Regions from separate parts of the Sporosarcina pasteurii genome, predicted to be linked through region 4. Evidence: riboswitches for the same ligand, from Rfam matches in the RefSeq annotation. Region 4 holds a riboswitch; each other region holds the start of a gene.
The links. A riboswitch is a leader RNA that binds a small molecule or an ion and turns the genes downstream of it on or off. The one in region 4 is predicted to bind S-adenosylmethionine.

Region 1: linked by a shared signal. The riboswitch ahead of AB1H92_RS14010 (homocysteine S-methyltransferase family protein) and the one ahead of AB1H92_RS01205 (aliphatic sulfonate ABC transporter substrate-binding protein) in region 4 are both predicted to bind S-adenosylmethionine.
Region 2: linked by a shared signal. The riboswitch ahead of AB1H92_RS02960 (LLM class flavin-dependent oxidoreductase) and the one ahead of AB1H92_RS01205 (aliphatic sulfonate ABC transporter substrate-binding protein) in region 4 are both predicted to bind S-adenosylmethionine.
Region 3: linked by a shared signal. The riboswitch ahead of AB1H92_RS12670 (glutathione ABC transporter substrate-binding protein) and the one ahead of AB1H92_RS01205 (aliphatic sulfonate ABC transporter substrate-binding protein) in region 4 are both predicted to bind S-adenosylmethionine.

What each region holds. Positions count from the first base shown of each region.
Region 1 covers NZ_CP160452.1:2,905,549-2,910,037, forward strand. Annotated here, with positions in the region: gene AB1H92_RS14000 (OFA family MFS transporter) at 1-626, opposite strand, end outside; gene AB1H92_RS14005 (hypothetical protein) at 928-1,134, opposite strand; gene AB1H92_RS14010 (homocysteine S-methyltransferase family protein) at 1,350-2,399, opposite strand; SAM riboswitch class I at 2,499-2,599, opposite strand; gene mvk (mevalonate kinase) at 2,962-3,906, shown strand; gene AB1H92_RS14020 (hypothetical protein) at 4,111-4,377, shown strand; gene AB1H92_RS14025 (tripartite tricarboxylate transporter permease) at 4,379-4,489, shown strand, end outside.
Region 2 covers NZ_CP160452.1:638,342-642,830, forward strand. Annotated here, with positions in the region: gene AB1H92_RS02955 (3-oxoacyl-ACP reductase) at 1-411, opposite strand, end outside; TPP riboswitch at 590-687, opposite strand; SAM riboswitch class I at 885-1,005, shown strand; gene AB1H92_RS02960 (LLM class flavin-dependent oxidoreductase) at 1,154-2,527, shown strand; gene AB1H92_RS02965 (PTS transporter subunit IIC) at 2,627-3,664, opposite strand; gene AB1H92_RS02970 (TIGR04053 family radical SAM/SPASM domain-containing protein) at 3,971-4,489, shown strand, end outside.
Region 3 covers NZ_CP160452.1:2,641,075-2,645,563, reverse strand. Annotated here, with positions in the region: gene AB1H92_RS12685 (hypothetical protein) at 21-170, shown strand; gene AB1H92_RS12680 (bifunctional UDP-sugar hydrolase/5'-nucleotidase) at 541-2,562, shown strand; gene AB1H92_RS12675 (nucleoside deaminase) at 2,700-3,188, shown strand; SAM riboswitch class I at 3,322-3,431, shown strand; gene AB1H92_RS12670 (glutathione ABC transporter substrate-binding protein) at 3,587-4,489, shown strand, end outside.
Region 4 covers NZ_CP160452.1:249,038-253,526, forward strand. Annotated here, with positions in the region: gene AB1H92_RS01195 (MFS domain-containing histidine kinase) at 1-207, shown strand, start outside; gene AB1H92_RS01200 (hypothetical protein) at 462-662, shown strand; SAM riboswitch class I at 910-1,020, shown strand; gene AB1H92_RS01205 (aliphatic sulfonate ABC transporter substrate-binding protein) at 1,153-2,136, shown strand; gene AB1H92_RS01210 (ABC transporter permease) at 2,153-2,992, shown strand; gene AB1H92_RS01215 (ABC transporter ATP-binding protein) at 3,006-3,719, shown strand; gene acsA (acetate--CoA ligase) at 3,722-4,489, shown strand, end outside.

The DNA.
Region 1 (4,489 bases), 640 kb from region 4:
CTTTGTACATTTTCTTCTTCAAACCCAGCAGGTTTCTTTAGCAACACATGCCCAATCACCATCATTACTAAATAGATACCCGCTAACATGTAAAACATGGTATAGACGTTCGCTGTATGTACTAACATCCCCTCATTGTTTCTTTCACCAAGGAGGTATTCCATGAGTGGGCTTGCAATGACTTTTGCTAAGCCGAAACCTGCAACCGCAAATCCCGTTGCCAACCCTTTTTGCTTCCAAAACCAAAGCATTAACGTTTTCACCGGCGTTAAATAACCAATCCCCAGACCAATGCCCATCACAATCCCGTAGGAAATATAAATACCAATCAGTGACTTTTGATAAATAAAGAAACCTGTTCCGGCCATTCCAACGACAAAAAATAGCGCCGCAAGCAGAGATGACTTATGAATGTCTTTTTCCACGAATCTTCCACCAAAAGCGGCGGACATGCCCAGAACGAAAATCGCTAAACTAAATGCCCATTCCACTTCACCAATAGGTTTTCCAATGTAGGAAGCAATGTCATTCTTAAACAACGACCAGCAGTAAACTGTACCAATACTACAGTGAATCAATAACGCAGGCAGTACAGCACGCATCCATTTATTCTCTAATCTACCCATATAACAATCCCTCTTCCTTCGCCATAATAACGAACATAAATAATTAAAACTGTAAACTAATTCGCTTTTAGGGTGAAAATGAACATAAAAATAACCTTTCAACGTTACAATTAAACCTATTCACGAATATAGATGGGATTATTATATATCATCTTCGCACAAAAAAACAGTCTAATTGTGACTGTTTTACAACAGAGTGATTTTTTCTGAGAAGATTACCGGAATTTAAAAGCGCACGCAGTTTCTGCCATCCTTTTTTGCTCTATACAAAGCCTGATCTGCTTTTCGAAATAATTCTTTCTCATTTGCATATTATAATGCCGTTTTGAATCTCTTGAGGACAAACAGCAATGTAATTAACGCCTACCCCAGTCTTGCGTAAATCACCGCCATTTTCATTGGAGAAACTAACCCACGATTGATTCTGGGCAATAATAACCCCTTCGTGATCCAATACAGCGATTTGATCTACTAGTGAATCGAGAACCGCTAGACTAAAAGGTTGCATCATCTCATCTCCTTTCTCTATAAACTTATGGCTAGGTTTTAGAACAGTTCGATATTCAATGGGAACCTAGCACTTTTATCAATAAAAAAGAGCCCTGTCCTCGTAAGGAGCATGGGCTTGGTCGCTTGTCATTATAGTAGCATATTCTGTTGATTACTTATATCGATAAGAACTCTGTATTGCAGCATAAATCATGGATAGGTAACTACCCTCTCTTAAGCCTTTACGCGATACTCCAAATTATGCTTTTTCAGTGTTTCATCTTCACCGAATAGGAAATGTTTCTCCATATCTGGGGAGTATCTTGAGTTGATTGTTTCCACGCCGACCGCTTCCGCTACAGCGCGCAACATTGCCGGGGAGGCACCACAGCATAACCCAATATAATTTACACCAATTTCTTTTGCCGCTTTTGCCCACTCAGCTAATTCATAACGGTTATGATAAAGCGGGTCTAGCGCAGTTGGGAATGTTGTTTCTAATGGGAGTTCACAACTGCAACCTGCATCTGGTAAATTGAAAAATGTAGGATTTTCTTCTGTCGTACGGTAAGGGATTGGCAATGCCCCAACATAGCCTTCCACGTTTTGTCGGATTTTTTCAAGGTATGGTTGCATCGTATCCGGACCACGGAAACAGTTCATCCCTACAACTAGCGCACCTTTTTCAGAAAGGATTCTACAAGATTCCTCCACCGTATAGCCATCTCTTAAAATATTTTCTCCCATCAATCCTAACGTGATGACTGCAGGTAAATCATGCTTTAAAATCTCCTCTAAAGCAATCACAGCTTCTTCATGGTAATAAAACGTCTCACCATTAATGAAGTCAACTTCCTCTTCCTTACACCATTTTACCATTTCAGCGAACATGCTTCTCACTTGGTCTTTTGATGCCGGATCTTCTGGGTCAAAAATATTCGTATTTGAAATATTCCCCGCTACCAACGCTTCCTCTGTCGGATGTTCTTTGGCAACTTCTTTCGCCAAACGAATCGCATTTCTATTCAATGGTTCCAATAATTCCTCTTTCCCAATAATACGCATTTTTTCTCTGTGGGCATTATACGTAAATGCCAACACAACATCTGAGCCAGCATTCATAAAATCCCTATAAGTCTGTTTCAGCGCATCGGGATTATCTAGCGCAACCTCGGGCACAAATGAACCTGCTTGTAAATAACCTCTTCGCTCTAATTCAAATAAATACCCTTCTCCTACAATTACCGGACCGTCTTTTAACCTTTGCTCCAAACTGCGTTTCATTTCATTTCCTCCTCTTTAATAAGTCGTGCTTTTTATATTTACCAAAAATAAAACCCCTTCTTTTGATAAGAAGAGGTTGATGGTATCAATGTTTCACTCTTCTTATCTCCAAGCTGTACGCTACTGGAATTAGCACAGTACTTTAAAAGTCTGTTGCTGAGGCTTCAAAGGGCCAGTCCCTCCACCTCTCTGGATAAGAAAGTTGCTTATTAAGTTGGTAATGAATACTTTACATATCTTTTAACTGAATGTCAATGTTATTCTGAATATACAAAAATTAACTCACCTCTAAAACAATACAAAATTGCATTGGAACCAAGCACTCAAAATCAACGTCATATGTTTTCGCCGAAAATCCCAGCTTTTGTTCATTGATTGGGTTGTTCATTATCTAGAGAGAAGTTCGTTTTAGAAAAGGATGAAACTTTTTTTGAAAAGGTATAAATTTCACGGATTCTTGATATACATCAAGTCTAAATTTGGGTAATCTATATATACTACTTCAGTTAAAATCAATTTATTAAATTTGCTGACGGCTGAAGCAAAGAAAAGGTGATTGTAGTTGGAAGATTTTTTAGCATCAAAAAGAAATACAAGTGGTTTCTCACATAGTAAAATCATTTTGACCGGAGAACATGCAGTTGTTTATGGAAATCCGGCTATTGCGCTGCCATTTCCACTCAAAGTGGAGGCTATCATTGAAGAAATAACAAGTGACATCATCGTAGAATCTACGTTTTATACCGGACCGTTGGAACAGATTCCTACAAAATTAAAAGGAATCAGCGCCTGTATCCAACAAGTTTTGAGCGATTTAAATCGTCCTTGTGACAAACTAAAGATAACGATTCATTCCCAAATTCCTATTGGGAAAGGTCTTGGATCTAGTGCGGCGATTGCTGTCGCGATTGTCAGAGGATTATTTTCCTTTTTCGAAACGAAGTTAGATGACGAGACACTGGCAGCCTTTGTACATACTGCTGAAGTGTATGCTCACGGGAATCCAAGTGGCATCGATATGGCTACAGCGATGAGCGATACACCCATCTGGTTTCAAAACGGAGACATTGTTCGTCTCGAAGTCACTTCCCCTCTCCATTTTGTAATTGCTGATTCAGGAAGGATTGGTAATACGCAAAAAACAGTGAGTCGGGTCAGAGCGCTATACGATAAAGATGAAGTTTTAAAGGAAAACTCATTGAGAAGAATGAAAGAAATTGCTTTTGCCGCTAAATCTGCCATGGCCAAAGGGGATATACTGGAACTCGGCAAACTCCTTAATAAAAATCATTCTGAATTGATTCGAATTGGCGTGAGTGATGATGGGTTGAATCAACTTGTCCATACTGCGAAAAAAGCGGGAGCGCTTGGGGCCAAATTAACAGGTGGCGGTGATGGGGGCTGTATGCTTGCTTTGACGGACTCAAAGGAGAAAGCGGAAGAAATTTCAAGTGCGCTAGCTTCTGCAGGCGCACATCAAACGTGGTGCTTTACAATTGAATCTTAGGTAAATGATTTAATAGAATAGACAATACGTTTTACATTTATGGCGAATCATTCATTCCTCCAAAATGGATGATTCTTTTTTCAAACTTGATGTACGTCAAGTTTTTTTGATGCCTTTCATGTAAACTACACATATCTTCCCTCTTGAGAATGATTCTCAATTTCATTTACAATAGGATATATCATAGAAAGGATGTGTCATTTTATGAGTCATCATAAAAAAGGACATCAAAATACCCAAGATCATGAAAAAGAAAATATTGAGGTATGGGAAGATCTCGTTCATATAAAGGATTTGCTTTTAGCATTACTAATCTGTTCCGTCACGACACTCAGCGGTTATTTTATTGCCCCAAGTGAACCCCCTAAACCATTATTTTTTGGTTTGTTCGGAGCCTTGATTGGCTTTTTAATTACGAGTATAATCATACAGCCGAAACGAACTTTTAATGGGACAAAGGAGGAGAAATAATATGGATATAACCTTACTTTTGCAAATGGTTGGTATCGCAATGCTCGCGGCGATTATTTATACGATTATTGGCGTTGCGCCTGGAACGGATGAGACGGCAACCATTGCCCCA
Region 2 (4,489 bases), 390 kb from region 4:
TGCTGCCGCCATATCTGGCCTACCTGCCTGCAATGTGTTGAGTGTTGCTTTGACACTGCCTTCAAACTGTTGATTATAATCTTCCCATTCAATCGTATCTAATTGTTTTCTTGCGTCGCCATTGAATGAAAAATCGATCAGTGCATTGTTGACGATTGTTGTAATGGATTGACCAAAATGTGCTTTTGCTTCCTCAAACATTGCCTTTACTTCTTCGCGATTTCTAACGTCCGCTTGAATCGCAATGGCCTGCTCGCGTCCGATTTCATCCACAACCGCATTTGCTTGCGCTTCTCGTGAAACATAATTGACAACTACTTTCGCGCCAACCCTTCCGAATGCTTTAGCAACGGCCGCTCCAAGTCCACGGCTACTTCCTGTTACGAGTACTACTTGATCTTTTAGCTCCACTTTCTACAGCTCCATTCTAGCTTCAGGAGGCAGATGCTCGAGTCATAAGCCAAATTAACTGCGTAGCAAAAAACGCTACTCCGTTAATTCGTCTTATGCTTGTCGCATCTACCCGCCTCCTTCAGCCTTCATTGTTTTGTATAGCCACAAAAAAAGACCACTGGAGGAGTGATCTGCATACAGAAAAAATTCACTTCCCTCCGCCGGTATCAACCGGATCAGGTTCTAAGGGTCAGAGTAACTCTTCTCAGCCAAAAGGCGCCCCCAGTGATCTACTATGATGTGATTACCATAATTTTACCACAAATCTTACTTTTGTGAAATAAAGTGAGAGTTTGTCAGTTTTGGTCGATAAATAAAGGAATCCATTTCTATCAGTCTCTGCTGACCATAAAAACATGAAACAATTCCGACCTTGACAGTTTACTAGAAGTTAGGTATGATGTAAATATTCTTAATAAACTTAATATTATTCCTTATCAAGAGTCAGGGGAGGAACTGGTCCTACGATCCTGCGGCAACCATCCTATTTGTGATAAACAAATGCGAAAAGGTGCTAATTCCAGCAAATGTTCAACATTTGAGAGATGAGGAAGAGCGTGTAATAGATAAACCTCTTCCTTTGTAGAAGAGGTTTTTTTGTATGGTTCAAGATGTTATCAGGTCGTTATCAACCATTAAACCTAGTTTGTTTATTGGTTAAATATAGTTTAATAAAATAAATGGACAGGAGTTTATTCACATGACAAAAAAGAGAATTTATTTAAACGCATTTGACATGAATTGTGCAGGACATTATTCGGCGGGATTATGGACACATCCGGACGATCAAGCTTCCACTTATAAGGATGCAGAATATTGGACGCATGTGGCGCAAGTATTGGAAAGAGGTCGTTTTGATGCGATTTTTATAGCGGATGTATTAGGGGTGTATGACGTATATGAAGGATCGCGTGATGCAGCGATTCGGCATGGCGTTCAAGCGCCACTAAACGATCCAGCGTTCGTCGTTCCGATTATGGCGCAAGCAACAAAGCATTTAGGTTTTGGATTAACAGCTTCCACAAGTCACGAGCATCCCTATATTTTTGCGAGGCGCATGTCAACGTTGGATCATTTAACGAAAGGCCGAATTGGCTGGAATGTCGTAACCTCTTATTTGAAGAGTGCCTCTAAAAATATTGGAAAAGAAAATCAAATCGGTCACTCGGAACGTTATGCAGTTGCGGATGAATATATGGAAGTCGTTTATAAACTGTGGGAAGGCAGCTGGGAAGAGGACGCCGTTGTGGTCGATAAAGAAAAAGGCATCTATGCGGATCCAGATAAAGTTCATGATATCGAGCATGAAGGGAAATATTTCAAAGTGCCAGGTGCACATTTAAGTGAACCTTCCCCACAACGAACGCCTGTCATTTTCCAAGCCGGTGCTTCCAATACAGGACAGAAATTTGCGGCGAAACATGCGGAACTTGTCTTTATAAGTACCCCAACGCCACAAACGACAAAGCAAACAATCCAATCCTTGCGACAAGAAGCCGAGGCAGCGGGACGAAATCCTGAGGATGTAAAAATTATTGCGTCCTTCACACCCATTATTGGTGAAACACAAGAAGCTGCGGATCGGAAGTTTGAAGAATATAAAAAACATATTAGTTATGAAGGTGCCTTGGCATTATTCGGCGGGTGGACGGGAATCGACTTTTCCGGGTACGACCCAGACGATAAACTTGAATACGTAAAAAGCGAAGCCATTCAATCCGTTGTGGAAAACTTCACCAATGCAGACCCAACGAAAGAATGGACAGTTCGGGAGGCGGCGGAATTTGTGGGCATTGGCGGACTAGGTCACGTTGAAGTAGGAACGCCAGAAAGCATTGCGGACGCGATGGAAGCATTGGTCGCTATCGGAATTGACGGCTTTAATATTTCTTACGTCATTTCTCCTGGAACATTTGAAGAGTTTGTTGACCATGTCGTACCCGTTTTACAAGAACGTGGTCTCGTACAGAAAGAATACGAAGAGGGGACGTTCCGAAAGAAACTATTCGGCAATGACCGCTTACCAGAACATCATACGGCGAATCAGTATAGAAAGCAGCCTGTTTTAGTTTAATAAAAAGCGCGTGTCACAGTTGTGTGGCACGCGCTTTTTTAAACTAGTTGCTGAAATACTTATGAGGAAGTCGGTTAATGGTCGACTTCTTTTTTATCATCAATCAAAATCCAGTTTGTAGTCCCCAGCTTGAATCATCTTTAATTGCCTAGAAAATACATAGATGAGACCAAGATTCAACAAGAGTGGCAGAATGAAGAAAGTGGTGAGCATAATGGTAATGTTTTGCAGCGTCCATCCACCTTCTGCAAAAGTTATGTAATTTAATGGTCCGACTAAACCAGATAAACCAAATCCAGCACTGTAAGGTGTTCCTTGAATATTTAATACGCCTGCTAGTGCACCTAGAATGGCAGCAGTGATGAGCATTGGTAAAGCGATTTTCGGTTTCATTAAAAAGTTTTTCATTTGAATTTTTGGCGAACCTAATACGTGAGCGAGTGCGGTTCCCAGGTTATTTGCTTTATAACTGGCAATGGCAAATCCTACCCCAGTTGCGACAATCCCTAAGTTCGCTGCGCCAGATCCAATTCCAGATAGCATAATTACTGTCGCCACACCTACTGTCGAAATTGGCGATAAGATAATGAGACAGAAAATAACTGCGATAATGGCGCCCATCAAAACCGGTTGTAAGGTTGTGACATGTTCGATGCCAGTGCCAATGATGCCAGTAGAACTTTTCACATAAGGAAGTATGGAATAACCAATCATTCCAGGGATTAAAATCCCCAATGTAGGCATCAGTAAGATGGAATAGGCTTTCAAACGATTGCCAAGAAATTGGACGAACAATACAGCCAAAGCAGCTGTTAGGCCAGTGTTCACAACAATGCCAATGCCATTTAATACAAATAATCCTTCTGCCGTTTTTTCAACAGCCCCACTTCCAACCATTGATGCAATGCCGACACTCGCAATTTGAATCGGTGACAGTTTAAATGAAACCCCAACCATGACACCGATAAGGATTGGCAGCAAGCTCATTACAAAAAAAGTAATATCAAATAAGTGCTGTAATGCTGGAAAATGTGGAATTAGTAGTTTCAAAATCTCTCCCAATAACGCGTTTGGAATTAAAGCAACAACAATGCCAATACTCATTCCCGTTAATAACTTACTGAAAAAATCCTTCATTCTACCAAGCTCCATTCTAGATGATAATGCGACTAATTATAATGACTGTTCAGAAAATTGTCAATAGCGTCGAGTATTTGATCATTAAGGTCGGTTATGATCTATAGACTATTTTCATAGAGAGGCAAATACAAGAGAAGTAGTCTAATTGAACAACGCACAGCCTTATTTGAAAGAAAATTCGTATTTTCGACACAATGTTAATGTATATTGTGATTTAAATCACATATACAAAAACGAAAATTCTTTATTCTTAATTAAACAATTCGTTATTACTGTTGCCGCAAAATTAAAGGAGTGTAAACCATGTTTAATTTGAATAAGGAAAGAGATTTTAATGTGCATCCATTTATTGTGATCTGGGAAGTAACCCGCGCATGTGCGTTGAAATGTTTGCACTGTCGAGCAGAGGCGCAATATGAAGCCGATCCGTATCAGCTATCTTTTGAGGAAGGCAAGCATCTAATTGATCAAATTGCGGAAATGGATAACCCTCTTTTTGTCTTTACAGGTGGAGATCCTTTAATGCGTCCGGATTTGTTCGAGCTTGCCAAGTATTCCATTGAAGAGAAAGGTCTTCCTGTCTCGATGACGCCAAGCGCTACGCCAAAGGTTACGCGTAACGCAATTCTAAAAGCGAAAGAAGTTGGATTGTCACGCTGGGCATTCAGTCTGGATGGTTCTTGTGCAGAAATTCATGATCATTTCCGTGGCACAAGAGGGTCATTTGATCGGACAATGAAAGGTATCGAGTATTTGAAAGAGGCCGGCATTCCGATTCAAGTGAACACAACGATTTCCAAATATAATCTTCATGATCTTGAA
Region 3 (4,489 bases), 910 kb from region 4:
AGAAAAGTAGGTGAAAAAAAGTGGGAAAATATCAATTGGATAATAAAGGTAAGGCAGCTGTGACAAAGTATCATGAAAAAAACAAGCCTGCCCAATTTGATAAAAAGCAGCATCTTGAAAAATTACGTACGGAGTATTTGAAAAAGAAGCAAAAACAAACAGATAAATAAAAGGAAGATATTTCTTCCTTTTATCAAAATAGGCTAGTGGCAAACTAATACGCGAAAATCAATCGATAATCTATTCGAGTAGATGCTTGAGTAATTAGAGTCTTTGCACACGGGTTCGACTCCCGCCGTCTCCATACATTTTGAATGTGATAAACAAAGTAAAAAAAACGACTTCATCTCAGGATGAAGTCGTTTTTTGGTGTACTTCGATTACATAGCTGCAATTGACATATTATTGGCTGATACTTATACTAAACTTGATTTGAATAAAAACTAGAATATTAAGTTAAATATAATTCTTGGTTAGGAGATTTGCCAAAACTATTATTTTTGGATTAATTGTTCTAGTAAAAAAAGGAGAGTTAACTGAATGCGTTTAAGTAAATGGAGTAAAAGCTTAAATCTAGTATTGTCAGCAAGTTTAGCGGTTAGTTTATCAGTAACAGGCTTGCAGGCAACAGTCGGAGCTGCGATGACTTCATCTAATGTAATAAAAGAACAAGCATCATCAGTAACGGATTTCGATAAAGTATATGATTTAAACAACTATAAAACTGGAAAATTGATGATCCACGAATCAAGTGTTTCGATTACACTAGATTCAATGTCAACAATAAAGAATGGCGTTGTATTCACCGGTAGTTATGCGGAGTTTTATGGTGATGGATTTAAAGATACTTCCGTTACAATCAAACCTAAAAAAGCAGGTACGATTGTCGATTTTAGTGGGATTGAAATGTCTAAAGTGATTATTGAGGGAAATAAGGTTTCTGAAATAAGGGGAGCAGGAAACGTTCAACAAATTGATTATGTAAAGGGTGCGAATCCAGATGCGATCAAGTTTCCTTTTGATCTATCTATCATGCATACCAATGATACACATGGAAATTTAGACAGTATTGCAAAACGTGTGACAGCAGTGAAGGAAGTGCGAGCAGAAAAACCGAACGCTCTTCTTCTTGATGCCGGCGATGTCATGTCGGGAACATTGTATTTCAACGAATTTAAGGGAATGGCAGACTTACAATTTATGAACTTAATGGGTTATGATGCAATGACATTTGGTAATCATGAATTTGATTTGGGTTCAACACCAGAGGGACATCAAGCTTTAGCGGACTTTGTTGAAGCGGCCGAGTTCCCATTTGTCAGCTCCAATGTTGATTTTTCAAGAGATGATAAATTTAATGGCTTATTCAGCGATTTAATTTCAAGCGAACCTGAAAAAGGGAAAATCTATAATGGAATCATTAAGGAAATTAATGGAGAAAAAGTGGGGGTCTTTGGCCTGACAACCGCTGAGACAGCCGATATTTCAAGTCCTGGTGCAATAACTTTCAGTGATTATATTGAAGAAGCTGAAAAAGCAGTAGCTGCATTTGAAAACCTAGGCGTCAACAAAATTATTGCTTTGACACATATTGGATATGATGATAACCCTGCAGTTGATAATGATTTAATTTTAGCTGCAACAGTCGATGGAATTGATGTGATTGTTGGCGGACATAGCCACACACAATTAAATGAACCTATAGTCGTTGACCAAGATGAAACTGGCGCAACGAAAGATCCGACACTCATTGTCCAATCCTATCAATACAATCAATTTTTAGGGTCCGTAGACATTGTGTTTGATAAAGAGGGTGTCATTAATGACTTTAGGGGTGAATTAATCCCTGTTAGTGAAAAAGCTGCAGATCCAGAAGCTGTCGAAATGTTGAAACCATATTCAGACAGAGTAGAAGATATTGCACAAACAGAAATTGGAGCAACAGCGGAAAGTAAATTAGAAAATCCACGAACGAATGAGGATAGTGTACGTAAAAATGAAACAGCATTAGGTAACTTGATAACAGACGGTATGCTAGCAAAAGCGAAAATGTATAATCCAGAAGTTATGATGGCATTACAAAATGGTGGCGGTATAAGGGCTGCAATTGATGCGGGTCCAATTACAATTGGAGAAGTAATTACAGTTCTTCCATTTGGCAATACGTTAGCAACGATGGACCTAACTGGCGCTGAATTAAAAGAAGCATTTGAAATTAGTTTCCGAGAATACCCGCGCGAAAATGGCGGTTTCTTACATGTATCAGGTGCAAAAGTGACATTCGATTCAGGAAAAGCCTCTGGTGAGCGGGTTGTTTCCGTAGCCTATAAAAATGTAGATGGTACTTATACGGAAGTTAGTGATCATGAGACTTATACCGTAGCGACAAATGCATTTACCGCGAAAGGCGGAGACGGATACACAGTTTTTGCAAAAGCATATGAAGCAGGTAGAGTAACGGATTTAGGCCAAAGTGATTGGGAAAACTTTGCCGAACATTTAAGTGTTTTAGGAAATATTACTCCAATGATTGAAGGGCGAATTATCGATTTGGCACAATAAGACGTATGGTGGGATAGGCGTAAACCCTGTCCCATTATATTATGTATACAAACAGCACAATTTGATTATCAAAGAACTTTCAGCGGATAGAGTATAAGAAGGTCCAGTTCAAAGCATTAGTACAAGGAGGATTATTCATGATAAATGATCAAGATTTAAAGCATTTACAACGTTGCATTGAACTAGCAAAAGTTGCTCTGGAGAAAGGTGACGAGCCATTTGGTTCAGTTCTAGTGTCAGCCAGCGGGGACGTGCTTGCGGAAGACCGTAACCGTGTTGGAGGTGGTGATCACACCCAACATCCGGAATTTGCTTTGGCGCGTTGGGCAGCCGAGAATATGACGTTGGAAGAAAGAGAGAAGGCGACAGTATATACTTCGGGTGAACATTGCCCTATGTGCGCTGCAGCCCACGGTTGGGTAGGTTTGGGGCGAATTGTTTATGTCAGTTCATCCGGGCAGCTGGTACAATGGTTGAGCGAAATGGGGATCAATGTATCGGAATCGCGCGTGCGTAATCTTCCAATCCGAGATGTACTGCGTGATATTACAGTAGAGGGCCCTGTTCTAGAACTCGCGGAGCAAGTTCGCGAACTCCACCGTCAATTTTATGCAGGGAAACATTAAGCATCTAGCAACGAGAAATGAATAGATGGATTGAAGTTAATATTGACTTTATTCTACCTTTTTCTACTTGTTTTGTTTTTTAGAACATGATATAGTAAGAACACTTAGTTTTTAAATAATTAAATACTTTCAATTCTTATCAAGAGAGATGGAGGGAATGGCCCTTAGAAGTCTCAGCAACCAGCCTTTTTAGGTATGGTGCTAATTCCAATAGGTATTTTCATAATACCTGGCAGATGAGAAGATTGTCTTTACGAATGGACCCTCTTCTTGTTTGAGGGTTCTTTTTATTTTGGAAAACGGTAGAGCCTGGTATTTAGAGCATTACCATTTAGATATAATTATGCTAAAAACATAATTTATATAAAAATATAAAATATCTAGGAGGATTCAACATCATGAAGAATAGTAAGAAGTGGTTAAGTGTTTTAATATTGTCGTTCACTATGATACTAGCAGCTTGCGCGGGCGGCGGTAGTGAAGCGGAGAACGATCAGCCAGGAGACGGGAAGATAGAAAAGGACCTTGTTGTCGCTGTTCATTCTGACGCGAGTACTTTAGATCCGGCTGGCTCGAATGATGTGCCGTCACATAACATTCAACAACCAATTTTTGAAGGGCTCATTAAACGTGACAGTGAGAATAAGTTAATTCCAGGTTTGGCGAAGGAATGGAAAGTGATTGACGATTTGACTTATGAGTTTATCTTGCAAGAAGGTGTAAGCTTTCATGATGGGGAAGCGTTTAATGCGGAAGCCGTGAAAATAAATGTAGAACGCCTTCTCGATCCAGAAGTTGCTTCATCAAAATATGATTATTTTGAAATGATTTCTGAAGTAGAAGTGGTAGATGAGTATATCGTTCGCATTAAGACAGAATATCCGTTTTCACCAATTTTGGCACATCTATCCCATAGTGGGGCCGCAATCATTAGCCCGAAAGCAATTGAAGCAGATTACGAGGCAATAAAGAATGGTCAAAAACCTGGTACAGCTATTTCAGAAAATCCAGTTGGAACCGGACATTTTAAGTTTGATAGTTGGACACCTGGCGAGGAAGTAAAACTTGTGAAAAATGAGAATTATTGGGGAGAAGAAGCACTTGTCGATACAGTAACTTTCAAAATTATCCCGGAAAGCGGAACCCGTAATGCAGACTTGGAGCGTGGATTCGTTCATATCGTAGATCCTGTGCAACCGAGCGAAGTTCCTCAATTAAATGATAGTGACTATGCAACAGTGGTACAAACCCCTTCAACAGGGCTTTCATTTATCGGATTTAATATGAGTAAAGCGCCATTT
Region 4 (4,489 bases):
GTGAAAAATATTTCTAAGTATGAATTAAGTGAAAATAGTGATGAACTGTTTGAACGATTTAAACGAGCAGACACCTCTCGTCATACAGATGGCTCAGGACTCGGGCTTGCTATCGCACAATCCATTGTCGAAATGCACGAAGGTGACATGCAAATCGATATAGATGGTGATCTATTTAAAGTAACTGTGGAAATACCGGTGGAATGAACCTTTACTGGTAGATATAGGTTGATTTTAAAAACGTCTAAGCTAAGCTTAGGCGTTTTTTCTGCTGGTGGGAATTATAACTTTTCATAAAGTCTTGCAAAGTAAAGACAGCAGATGGTCATTTTTACTTAGATTAGCTTTACATAAAAACGGCTAAACTATAGCACATAGGAGCGATTGTTTTTGTAATGTAAGAAATCTCTAGTACTCGTAGAGAAAAGTTTCCATTATCTTTGTAAAAGGAGTGATGAGAAATGTCAATGAGGCATAAAAATTATCCGAACAAAGCTGATTACGAACCAAACGTGGACAAATATACAGTAGACACTGGCGAATTGCCGCTTTCTGATCCAGCCGAATCGAATGCTACAGAAGTGTTTCGAAAGAATGAGGCGAAAACTGAAGAAGGGCAAGTACAGTCTGCATTTGGTCAAAATAAGAATAGAAATTCTTAATCGTATCGCCGCTGAACATTATATGTGACGTTGTTTGGCGGTTTTTTTGATTGGCTATTCCTTGGTGTTAATCTTCCTTGTTCAATCTTAAGTTTGTCTGATATTAGTTAAAATCTGTAAATAAAAGTATTTTTTCTATGACTAATCACCTAAAATCGAAATGTAGTGTTGACAATTACATTTTTTCAGACTATAATAATTTTCAATCAATTAAATTTATAAATGATTTTTTTACAACTACATAGATCTCTTATTAAGAGCGGCGGAGGGAATAGGCCCTATGAAGCCCGGCAACCAGCAGATATCTATCTGAAAAGGTGCTACATCCTACAGGTTTACCAAACCTGGAAAATAAGAGGAGGAATTTTTCGGCCCTCTTCTTATGAAGAGGGCTTTTCTTTATTTTATTAAGGGATAAACCATAGATTTAGATCACAATAAAACCGAGTATACATATTTGGTTAATATAAATTAGTAGGAGGAAATGATAATGAAAAAATGGATTAAATTATTAACAGTCATTGTTAGCGTAACGTTCATCTTCGCGGCTTGTTCATCCGCGGGGGGAGAGGAAAAGAATAAACCGAAAAAAGTTGTTTTGGATTATGCATATTACTCGCCGACAAGCCTTGCGCTTAAAGAGTTTGGCTGGGCAGAAGAAGTATTTAATGAAGAAGGCATTGAAGTGGAATGGGTGCTGAGTCAAGGAAGCAATAAGGCGCTTGAGTTTTTAAACTCTAAAAGTGTCGACTTTGGTTCAACGGCAGGCGCAGCAGCATTAATTGCGAAGTCAAACGGTTCTCCAATTGAGTCTGTTTATATTTTTTCAAAACCTGAATGGACAGCGCTTGTGACAACGGGCGATTCAAACATCGCATCAGTAGAAGATTTAAAAGGAAAGAAAGTAGCTGCAACATTAGGTACCGACCCATATATTTTCCTACTTCGTTCATTGGAGGAGGCAGGATTGTCATCAAAGGATTTGGAAATCGTGAATTTACAGCACTCAGATGGAGCGAATGCACTTTTAACAAATCAAGTCGATGCATGGGCCGGGTTGGACCCGCATATGGCAAAAGTTGAAATTGATTCTGGTGCGGCATTATTTTTACGCGATCATGATAAAAACACATACGGAACGTTGAATGTACGATCCGAATTTGCGGAACAACATCCAGAAGTTGTTGAAAGAGTAATTGAAGTATATGAAAAGGCAAGAAAATGGGTTGTAGAAAATCCAGAGGAAGCCGCTGAAATCCTAGCAAAAGAGGCGGATATGGCACTTGAAGTTGCACAAAAGAGTCTAGAACGAAACGACTTTTCGGACCCGATCCCAGGCGCGAAGCAAATTGAAGCACTGAATGCAGCTGGTGATGTGTTGCAGGCTGAAAATGTCATTAAAGAAAATGTTGATGTTGAAAAAATTGTTAATGAATTAATTATTGATCGGTATTCAAAAAAGGCAATCGAATGAAATAGGGGGAAAAGACATGACGGTCAAAATAGATGAAAATGAATTGCTTGAAGCGAAAGAGAAGTCGGTTAAAGTCGGTGCTGAATTAAAAAAGGTGAGGGGTTTCGCACTTGGCTTCATTATTCCGGTTGTTCTTTTAGTCGTATGGGAAGCAGCTGTACGTTTCAACTTACTCGACGCCTATGTCTTTCCCGCTCCGACAACGATTTTACAAAAGATTATTGAATTAGCGAAAGAAGGTACGCTTTGGGGGCATGTAGGAATTACTTTCTTCCGCGTATTGATTGGTTTTCTAGCAGGAACGGTAGCCGCGGTAGTATTGGGGTCTGTTGTCGGCTACTTTAAATGGTTTGAGCAGCTGATGGACCCGTTAATTCAAGCATTTCGTTCGATTCCATCTTTGGCCTGGGTCCCATTGTTCATCTTGTGGATGGGAATTGGAGAGGCTTCGAAAGTGATGTTAATTGCAGTAGGTGTGTTTTTCCCAATCTATTTGAATATCGTTTCAGGTATTCAAGGGGTCGACCGCAAATTAATCGAAGTGGGGAAGATTTATCATTTCACACCGTTACAAACGGTTCGCCGAATTATTTTTCCAGCTTCACTTCCGTCGTTTCTAGTCGGTTTACGTAGCGGAGTCGGGTTAGGATGGATGTTCGTTGTCGCTGCTGAATTAATGGGAGCGAGTCAAGGGCTCGGCTATTTACTCGTTCTTGGTCAAAATACGTATTCACCAGAACTCATCATTGCCAGCATTATTTTATTTGCAATCATCGGGAAAACGACCGATTACTTATTGAAATCCTTGGAAGCCCGCGCTTTAAAGTGGCAAGACAATCTACAAAATCAACTATGACGGAGGGATTATGATGTTGAAAGTAAAACAGGCATCGAGAACATTCAATGACGGACTTGCAGGATTTAAAAATATATCATTTTCCATCCAAGAAGGCGAAACAGTAGGGATTTTGGGAACGAGCGGATGTGGGAAGAGTACGCTGTTGCGGGTTCTATCGGGGCTAGATCAGGACTTTGAAGGGGACATCGAACTTGCAGGGTTAGGCGAGCAACCTATCGGAATGATTTTTCAAGAGCCAAGATTAATGCCATGGCTCACAGTCAAAGAAAATATTCTATTCGGTGCGAAGGACGCGAAGAAAGTAGATGTTCAAGAGTATTTGAATCTTGTTGGTTTATCTGATTTCGGAGACCATTATCCAAAAGATTTATCAGGCGGCATGGCACAAAGAACTGCAATCGCACGTGCGCTTATTGGCCAGCCGGGTGTCTTACTTCTTGACGAACCATTTAGCGCACTTGACGCTTTCACTAAAATGCAATTGCAAGATTTATTGTTAAAAATACAGAAGAGCCGTTCTACAACAATGATTATTGTCACGCATGATATTGATGAAGCACTTTACTTATGTGATCGGATTTTCATCCTAGGCGGGCAGCCTGGAACCTTACAAGCACAAATGTCTATTGAGACAGCAAAACCCCGAGATAGAGGAGATTCATTCTTAGCATCAAAAAAGGCGGAAATTTTGGACGTTTTACATATCGATAAGGAGGTTGAGTGAACATGGCAATCGAAGAGGTCATTTATCCATATGAAGGTAATTACAATATAACGGCGGAACTGCCTGTACGAGAAGATTTCTCGTGGAAAGCAATTGAATCAAATTTTAGCTGGTCCGAAACTGGAAAAGTAAATATGGCTTATGAATGTGTGGATCGCCATGTTGCGGATGGTTTTGGAGACAAAGTTGCGCTCCATTACTTCGGGGAAGAGGAAGAATATACATTAACGTACCGTGAGTTGAAAGAGAAATCGGATCTTTGGGCGACTGTTTTGAAAAAGCGCGGAGTTAAAAAAGGGGATTTTGTCTTCGTCTTTTTATCAAAACATCCTGATTGTCACATCGCAATGCTTGCTGCTATTAAACTAGGTGCTGTTGTCGGACCGCTTTTCGAAGCATTTATGGAAGACGCAGTAAAAGAGCGGATTGCTGACTGTGAAGGAACTTATTTAATTGCTTCGCCGGAACTAATTAAGCGTGTACCGCGTGCGGAATTGCCTTCATTACAAACGGTTTGGATTACAGCGGAGCCTGAACAATGCAAAGGCGATGAGATTTCATTGTACGCAGAAGCCCGAGCGATTGAAGCTGAAGAAGACATTATCGAGTGGGTGGATCTAGAGCATGGGCTAAATGTTCATTATACGAGCGGTTCAACAGGCCGTCCGAAAGGCATCATCCACGCGCATCGGGCAATGATTCAGCAATACATTACGGGTAGATGGGTGTTGGATTTAAAAGAAGACGATATCTATTGGTGCACAGCTCAT